Regions from separate parts of the Neobacillus terrisolis genome, predicted to be linked through region 3. Evidence: predicted binding sites of a transcription regulator. Region 3 holds the regulator's gene; each other region holds the start of a gene.

Region 1 (3,190 bases), on a different contig from region 3:
AAGAAATTATGCGTGGGTTAACGAAAGAACGGGGCAGATTTAAAGTTATGCAAGACATTTATCGTGCTTGGAAGGCGGTGAAATAATGTCGACGAAAACAATAGAAGAAAAGCAGTATTTGGTCCGATTTAAGGCAGATACTAAATCCCATTTAACGGTTCTCGACCATGACACATGTTTAACAAAATGTCCTGAGAAATATTGTACGGTATTCTGTCCGGCAGAGGTGTACAAATGGGAAGAAATCAGAATGCATGTTGGCTATGAGGGCTGCCATGAATGTGGGAGCTGTAGAATAGGCTGTCCTTATCAAAATATAAAATGGGAGTATCCAAAGGGCGGACACGGGATTATTTTTCGATTGGCATAATCATATGGATCGTATTCACTTTTGTGCGCTATTGATTTTTTCAATAGTGCTTTTTTATATAAATTAAGGAATATTTTAAGTGAGAAGTTTATCGTTAGAGGGGGATAAAGTGTTGAGCAGAAATAGTATGTATGGAGTTTCACAATCAAGGAGAAAAAGAAGGAAAGTAAAGCTAGTTGATCAATATTTGTTTATTTTTCTATAAAATCTATCATTGACACTTTAGGATTTTGACAGGCATTTTCTAGCTTTAAGGCTGCTTCGTAAGCCTCATCAAAACTCTCATAACGGCTCGATCTATATAACGGTGTATTCCAATTAAATGTTCCCTCACTGTCCGCGGGATAGATTGTTACCTCCCATAAATAAAACTCTTCATCAAGTCTCGGGAATCCTTCGAGTGAAACAAGCCAATGAGTTAATTTTGATTCAGGATCATTTATAGCGGTGCGGTCTTTTTCTCCCATCGAAATTAACGACTTTGGGTAAAACTCTCGATAAGTATTAAAATGCAAGCTGTTCCCTCCCAATCTATTGATACTATTAGTATATGAATGAAAAGGAAGAACTTTAATAAATCACAATAAATTTTTTCTGAAAACTTCTCACTATTCAAAAACCCTCACTTCATGTATAAAATATTGCCCTTCCCACAAAGGATAAGTCAGACTAAGTGACATCTATCACAACACTTAGTTTGCTTCAAGATTATACTTGGAACATAGGAAATAGGATATATGGAAGGGGCAAAGACGATGGAAGGTTGTTTCAGTTCAATGATGGGGAATGAACCAGTTTCATTAAGTGAGGGGCTTGCTCAATTAAAAGGGGAGCATATTCCTCTGTTAGAAAAACTACATGGACTTTTTGATTTATGTTCAAAAATTGAAACCAATGATCATCCTGAAAGTCATTTTGGACAATTAAAATCTGCGGTGAAAGTATTTATGACTGAACTTGAGCCACATTCAGAAAGAGAAGAACAGGTTTTATTTAGAATGATGGAAAAATACATTGGCGTTGGCATGGGGCCAATTGCGGTAATGGAATATGAACACGACCAGGCTAAGTCTTTAATCGGAAGATTCTTCGAAAAAACAAGTGGGTCTGATGATTTAAGTGTGGAAATGATGAGGGAGTATAGTGATTTAATTAAAAATGCTTATCTCACCCTTGTCGATCATTTTGCTAAAGAGGAAAATGTTCTGTTTCCAATGGCTGAAAGAATGTTAACAACTGAAGAGAAAGCAGAGCTTTACAAACAAATAAACGAAATATAAAAGGATGGGGATTCCCCATCCTTTATTTATTCAAAGCATAAATTTCTTTCAACTTTTGATCTGATGGCAGGAAGCTGGCGACGACGCCAAGCAGTGGTAAAAGCCCGACTAAGATGATGGTCTTTTCTAAACCAATTAAATCTGCTAAAAAGCCAAGACCCATTGACCCGATTGCCCCCATTCCAAACGCTAACCCAACGGTTAAACCAGCCATCGTTCCTATTTTTCCAGGAAAGAGCTCTTGAGCATAAACAACCGTCACAGAAAAGCTAGACATTAATAAAAAGCCGGTGACAGTCAAGAGACCAAAGGCAACATAGCTTGGAACGAACGGGATTAAAATGGTCAGTGGAGCTGATCCAATTAATGATATAAAAATGATATTCTTTTTCCCAAAACGGTCTGCTAACGGTCCTCCAAAAAAAGTTCCAATTGCCCCGGTCAATAAAAACGCAAATATATAAACCTGAGCTTCTTTTATCGAAAGGGTATACTTTTCAATCCCATAAAACGCATAAAAGTTTGTAATTCCTGAGATATACCATGATCTTGCAAAAATTAAAAATAAGATTAAGATAAGGGCTGCCCAAACGGCTCTTGGATATGTTTGCGCCGAATCGGAGGGTGCAGTCTTTTGATTTTTGCGAACTAGCTGATCTGCTTGAAGTTTAGCGGTATACCATCTAGAGATATAGTAAAGTAATGCGACCGCAGTAGCGGCCACGAGAATAAACCAGGACGCTCCCCTTTGACCAAGTGGAACGAGGATAGCTGCTGTAATAAGTGGGGCCAATGCTTGCCCGGTATTTCCGCCGACTTGGTAAATGGATTGTCCTAACCCCCTGCGAGGTCCGGAAGCCAGGAAGGCCACTCGTGAGCCTTCAGGATGAAAAATAGAAGAGCCCAACCCAATTAATGCTACCGATAATATAATGAATTCAAACCGAGGAGCAAATGCAAGACCAGTAACCCCAATCATCGTTATTGAAAGGGCGATAGGTAGCGTATAGGGTCTTGGTTTTTTGTCGGAGATCATCCCGATAACGGGCTGTAAAAGCGAAGCAACGATATTTAATGAAAAAGCAATCATTCCTAATTGTGTATAAGAAAGCCCCATTGATTTTTCTAAAATAGGGAACATAGCCGGAACGACGGCTTGCAGTGAATCGTTTAATAAATGGCATAAGCCAAGGAGGAATAAGATTTTATAGGTGGTTGCTGCTTGATTATTACTATTATTGCTCATAGATAACGCCTGTTGACTCATTTTTTTGACCTTCTCCCCAAAAAAATATAAAAAAGTGAATTTTTTCCTATACTATGTATCATACAGAATATCTTTATTAATTAGAATGATTTTGTTTATAGGCAGCCCTACATATTCAATGTTTAGGGCACTAACACCGCTTTTAGTACCCTGTTTTCTTTTGTTCACCACAATTTAGGGCACTAACGCATCCTTTAGTGCCCTGTTTTCCGATGGCTACCATGATTTAGGGCACTAACACCTTCTTTAGTACCCTGTTTACCTTTGTTGACC
Region 2 (3,190 bases), on a different contig from region 3:
CTAACAACAAATAGGACAAGATAAGTCCCCAGGAAGGTTCAGTTATTGTAAGGTTCGTATAAAGTGCCTCTAAACTAATATAAAGAAATGCAGCCATAGATACGAGCGCACTTGTAAATTGAAAAATGTTCTTCCAATGATATTGATCATCCAAAAATTTTGGAATTGCTAAAAATCCAACTCCAACGAGAACAAATAATACCTCACTGAAATAATCAAGCACAGAGTGTTCGATCAACTGATAAGCACCATACACAATCATGGCGCTAAAGACGAAATGATATTCCTTTCTTCCACTCACATACACCATGGCTAAATACGCTGAAGCTGTCAAGATAATATTAACCCCATTCACGATGTGATTTTCAAAAAACACCATCGTTAACAGGGACGATAAGATTAGTTGGATCTGCGCAAAGGCAACTAGTTCTTCCGTAAACAGCTTGAGTGTTTCTCTTTTTTTGAGGCGATGAAACAAAAGAACCGTCAATACATTGTAGAGCATGAAGGCAAAATAAAACCAATCCTGCTCTAACTTAAAGGTGGCGATGAAAAATGCCATTCCTGCAGTCACTGCTAAATAAGCAAACCATACAAATAATCGCGAGGACAATTTTACCGCAATGCTAATATAAACTGGTATGATAACAAGACTGCTTAAAAAACCAAAAATGAATCGACCTTCACCTGATACCGACAAATATTCCCCAAGCAAATGAAACCAGCCAATTGATAATAGGAAAATCGGTAAAAATAAACTGCCCAGTACGGTAAAAGCCAACTCCGTTTTTTCGATTTTTAACACCTTTTTTGATAAGAAGGAAATCCCGAAGAACAATAATGATACGAGACCAACTAATCCGCTTTTCAACCAGTCTGGCATGGTCGCCCAGTTACTGGTAGCGACAAATAAACCGCCAATTAACAACAAGATCACACCAAGATTTAAAGACCAGGTGATATTTCTTTCTCTGATTTCTTCTCCAGTCAATTTCTTCTTTTCTGGTTTTTTCTTTGGAGTCATAACAACTGCTGGTTTTTTGTTCTGAATCTGCGGCTGTAATGGAGCCTTTTGATCGACTGGTTCAAATGCAATTTCTTTTTCTAATGGCTGATCGGCGTAAAATCGATGATGCGCCCTGGCGATTTCATTAAATTGCCTTCCGTTAATATAGTCTTCTTCAAGTAATAAATGCAGCTCTGAGATAAACACCTTTTTTCGTTCATCCTTCGTCAGCCTATCCACTTTTTCCACCACCTCTTATAGTCAACTGCCCAAAATTTCCCTTTAGTGTAATTTTACACTATTCGCATAAAAATTCAATAAGTTCTGAAAGTATTTTAATACAACAAAACACGCTAATTTCCCCTAAAAAAACGCCTATTTATGTGCCATTCGTCACATTTAGACAATATTTTGAAACAGCTTTTCGAACGTTTAATGACACAATTACCAAGTTATAGCTTTCATGTTCCTTTTTTTATACGATAAACACATGATTATGTTATTAACATCACAATAGAAAAAACTTTTTAATGCTAACAAAGACATTAACTTTAGAGGTGACAATAAATGGTGAAATATGATTTAGTTTTATTACACGCACCGAGTGTTTACGATTTTCGTGAGAACTCCTTACTAGCTGGACCGATAAGTGACGTAGTTCCTTCCTCTCCAGTATTTGAAATGTATCCGATTGGATTAACCAGTATCGCGGATTATTTAGAGCGCTACGGTATGCGTGTGAAAATTATTAACATTGCAAACCGGATGTTAATGAATTCATCCTTTGATGTTGAGAAAAAATTAAAAGGCATTAATGCTGCTGCATTTGGAATTGATCTACACTGGCTACCACATGCACACGGAAGTATTGAATTAGCTAAAATTGTTAAAAAACTACATCCTACTAAACCGATCATTTTTGGTGGATTGTCGGCAACTTACTATCATGAAGACTTGTTGAAATATCCATTTATTGATTTCGTTATGCGGGGCGACTCAACCGAAAAGTTAATGCTCATGCTAATCGAAGAAATTAAGTTTGGTAAAAAGAACTTTTCTGATATCCCAAATTTAACGTGGAGAAAAGAAAATGGCGAAGTCGTTTGCAATCCGCTTACGTATGTTCCAGACAGCTTAGATGAATTTGATGTGCCTGGATACCGCTATTCTATCAAATCTGTATTTAAGTACTTTAACTTTAAAGATCCGCTTCCTTATAATGGTTGGTTACAGTATCCAAATACAGCTATCTTAACCGCACGTGGTTGTACTCAAGGCTGCTTGATTTGTGGCGGATCAAAGCTGTCCTATGAGCAAAACTGTAATCGCCCTGGACTAGCCTTAAGATCCCCGGCAAAATTGGTTGAGGATATTCAATTTATCCAGCGGTTTAGCCGTGCGCCAATTTTTATCCTCCATGACATTCGTCAAGGCGGAAAAGAATATGTCGATGATTTCTTAGGACGCTTGAAGAAAATTAATCTTAAAAATGAATTGGTTTTTGAACTGTTCCAATATGCAGACGAGGAATTCTTTCAGAAAATTAACGAATCCGTTCCTAAGTATAGTATGGAGCTAACTCTCGAGACACATGACGAAGCAATTAGACGCTTTAACGGAAAATTCCGTTGTACGAACAAGAAGGTTATTGACACTCTTAACTATGCTCTTAAGCATGGCTGCGCAAAAATTGACTTATTCTTCATGGTAGGTATTCCAGATCAAGATTATGCAAGCGCCTTAAAAAATATCGATTTTGTTGAAGAAATTCACAATGCATGTAATCAAGACCGCCGCTTAGCTTACTTTGTGGCGCCATTAGCACCATTCTTAGACCCTGCCAGCCCTGCGTTTGAAAATCCTGATTTGTATGGCTACAAAAAATTCTGTCATACACTTGAGGATCACCGCGAGGCGATTAAAGCACCTTCTTGGAAGTACATGTTAAGCTATGAAACAAACAAAATGACAAGAGACGATATTGTTAATTCAACCTATGAATCTGCTCAACTACTAAATGAATTTAAACTTAAATATAATCTAATCGACCACTTTACGTATGAGGATGTTAATAGCAAAATTGAGGCCTCAATGAAGTATATTGAAAAAATAGACCAATTAATGTCTCTTCCTGAAGCGGAAAGAACGGTTGCATTGGCAAAAATTAAAAAGGATATTGAAGGA
Region 3 (3,190 bases):
TTCTATATCAAAAGAAAACGTTGCTGATTTTTCGTTTCCGGCGGGCCGATTCATGACATCCATTCGATCGAGTTGTTTACGGCGGCTTTGAGCCCGTTTCGTTGTCGAAGCACGAGCGAGATTGCGAGCAATAAAGTCTTGTAATTTTGCAATTTCATCTTGTTGCTTTTCAAACATTTTTAACTCGCGTTCATAGTTTTCAGCTTTTTGTTGTAAATACGAGCTATAGTTTCCAACGTATTTCATAATTTGCTGCCGCGACATTTCGTAAACCTGGTTAACGACCTTGTCCAAAAAGTAGCGGTCATGGGAAACGATCAAGATAGCCCCTTCATAATTTTGTAAATATTGCTCCAACCAAGACAATGTATCGATGTCTAAATGGTTGGTAGGTTCGTCTAAAATAAGAATATCCGGTTTTGTTAACAATAGCTTACCAAGGGCCAGCCGTGTTTTTTGTCCACCGCTAAGGCTGGAAATCTTTGTTGTATAATCAAAGCTATGGAAATTTAATCCATGCAATACAGAACGGATATCGGCTTCGTATTGATAGCCTCCCAAGTCTTTAAATTGGGTTTGGAGAAGATCGTAATCTTTTAATAATCTTTCATATACGGAGGTATTATTAAAGATTGCTGGGTCCGACATTTGTAACTCAAAATGTCGTAATTTCTGCTCAAGGTTTTGTAAGGATTCAAATACGGTAAGCATTTCTTCCCAAATCGACAATGTTGATTCAAGTCCGGTATTTTGCGCTAAATAACCGATGGTTACTTCCTTTGGCTTCATGATTTCTCCGGAATCATACGACATGTGTCCGGCGATAATTTTAAGTAAGGTTGATTTTCCTGCCCCGTTTCGACCAACTAATGCAATTCTGTCACGGGTTTGTACTTCAAGTTTTATATTCGATAAAATAAGATCTGCGCCATAAAATTTATTTAATTGGTTAACCTGCAATAATATCATGATATTCACCTCAACTACGATAGAGTAAGTGTAACGTATTCCTGGCATATCATCAATAACCGTAACATGTGAAGAAAAATACAAGTTTGATTCACACTTCATGGAAAAAATAGTGTATCATTCATAAAGAGAGGTGTTGTATGCATGGGAGAATTTACTCATTTTAATGAAGAAGGCCGTGCGAAAATGGTCGATGTAAGCAGTAAACCGGAAACTGTTCGAACGGCAGAAGCCCATTCAAGTATCACTGTAAGCAGTGAAATATATGAGAGAATCACCAATAATGAAATGAAAAAAGGGGATGTTCTTGCGGTAGCACAGGTAGCAGCAGTAATGGCCTGCAAGAAGACGTGGGAGATCATTCCGATGTGTCATCCTATTCCGTTAAATGGTGTCGATGTTTCTTTTTCATGGGAAAAAGAAAATGATGAATATACATTGCTCATTTCAGCGAAGGTGAAAACAAAAGGAAATACTGGTGTCGAAATGGAAGCGTTAACAGCTGCGTCGGTTTGTGCGTTAACGGTTTATGATATGTGCAAAGCCGTAGATAAAGGCATGGTAATTGGAAAAACATATCTGATCGAAAAAACCGGTGGAAAAAATGGGGACTTTCGTAGAGAGAACCGTGTGAAATAATCTTAAATGGGAGAGGCGTGTTGACATGTCGAATGACAATACAACCAAAATTCCACAAGCCACTGCAAAGAGATTACCACTGTATTATCGTTTTTTGAAAAATTTACATTCATCAGGTAAACAGCGTGTATCATCAGCAGAGCTAAGTGAAGCAGTTAAAGTTGACTCAGCAACGATTCGACGGGATTTTTCTTATTTTGGCGCATTAGGGAAAAAGGGCTATGGCTACAATGTTAACTATTTGCTAACCTTTTTTCGAAAAACGCTGGATCAGGACGAACTGACGAAGGTTGCGTTAATTGGTGTCGGGAATCTAGGAACGGCATTTTTAAATTACAATTTCTTAAAAAATAATAATACAAAGATTGAAATCGCATTTGATGTAGATGAGGCGAAGGTCGGCACAAAAATTGGAGATGTACCCGTTTACCATATGGATGATTTAGAGCAAAAGATCGAAGAAGAGGATATTCAAGTGGCCATTTTAACGATACCTGCTCCTGTGGCCCAAACTACTACGGATCGGCTCGCATCTGTAAACATTAAAGGGATTCTAAATTTTACACCTGCTCGATTAAATGTCCCTTCAAGCATTCGAGTTCATCATATTGATTTAGCGGTAGAATTACAATCACTCGTCTATTTCTTAAAGCATTATCCAAATAGCACAGAAGAATAATCAAAAAATGAGCCCGTTATCTAGGCTCATTTTTATTTTGGGTTATTTTTCTTAATTTAAAGTAAAGGGCTACCAATTTTAGCCCAGAGCCGAAATCAAATGTGGCGAGGAGGACAAGGATGATACTAAAGAAATCCCAGCCATATTGATTAACATTATCAATCGCAAAATAGGTAAATAAACAAGCTAAAACAATATGAATACTTCCGGTAAGCAAAGGTGATTGTATCATAAAAATCCTCCGATAAAGCTTTGAATTTTTTCTGATTGTTCAATGAGCCGATCGATATCCTCTTTATACACAGTTTGGATCAGCACAACGAGCGTGTTCATTGAAACATGGGCAAAGATGGGTACGATAATTCGCTTTGTTTTTACATAAAGATAGGCAAAGGTAAAGCCCATCGCTGAATATAACAAAGTATGCTCCGGTTCCATGTGAGCTAAAGAAAAAATAACGGAGCTTATGAGAGCAGATAAAAAGAAATTCAGTCGTTGATAAAGAGCTCCAAAAATAATTTTTCGAAAAACAATTTCCTCTAAAATAGGTCCGATGATCGAGCTGATTAAAATAATAACTGGAAAGCTTTCGATCACGGTTAATATTTGTTGGGTATTATCCGAGCCTATTTTGATTCCTAGCATCGCTTCAATATTGGCTGCAACTTGTTGAGCAAATAAGGCAAGAAAAACACCGGAAATGGCCCAGAAGATCGACAAGGATATACTAGCTTGATTCCGTTCTAACCTAGTCGTAAATTCACCGCGCAAAACCCAAAGCACAAGGATAAGGGATACAGTAAAGCTTGTGACAAGCCAAATCGGAACGGCCAGTATTTTCATTTCGCTCGCTGAATATCCAAATAGAGTCCCAATGTAGGCGGTTAAGGGTAAACCAACAAG

What was found. Region 3 encodes Rex, which represses fermentation and respiration genes when NADH is low (regulators of the CRP and FNR family bind a similar motif). Its sites were predicted from a motif close to TTGTGAAATATTTCACAA; they were not measured.
Region 1: the regulator Rex is predicted to act here: its motif matches at 1,042-1,059, upstream of ACI48O_RS03880 (hemerythrin domain-containing protein).
Region 2: the regulator Rex is predicted to act here: its motif matches at 1,388-1,405, upstream of ACI48O_RS11310 (TIGR04190 family B12-binding domain/radical SAM domain protein).

Annotation. Positions count from the first base shown of each region.
Region 1 covers NZ_JBKFGH010000004.1:363,903-367,092, forward strand. Annotated here, with positions in the region: gene ACI48O_RS03865 (FAD-dependent oxidoreductase) at 1-86, shown strand, start outside; gene ACI48O_RS03870 (ferredoxin family protein) at 86-370, shown strand; gene ACI48O_RS03875 (hypothetical protein) at 562-885, opposite strand; gene ACI48O_RS03880 (hemerythrin domain-containing protein) at 1,108-1,650, shown strand; gene ACI48O_RS03885 (MFS transporter) at 1,673-2,917, opposite strand.
Region 2 covers NZ_JBKFGH010000016.1:80,602-83,791, reverse strand. Annotated here, with positions in the region: gene ACI48O_RS11315 (hypothetical protein) at 1-1,246, opposite strand, end outside; gene ACI48O_RS11310 (TIGR04190 family B12-binding domain/radical SAM domain protein) at 1,574-3,190, shown strand, end outside.
Region 3 covers NZ_JBKFGH010000047.1:4,453-7,642, forward strand. Annotated here, with positions in the region: gene ACI48O_RS22020 (ABC-F family ATP-binding cassette domain-containing protein) at 1-969, opposite strand, end outside; gene moaC (cyclic pyranopterin monophosphate synthase MoaC) at 1,114-1,608, shown strand; gene ACI48O_RS22030 (redox-sensing transcriptional repressor Rex) at 1,634-2,287, shown strand; gene ACI48O_RS22035 (YdiK family protein) at 2,304-2,519, opposite strand; gene ACI48O_RS22040 (CPBP family intramembrane glutamic endopeptidase) at 2,516-3,190, opposite strand, start outside.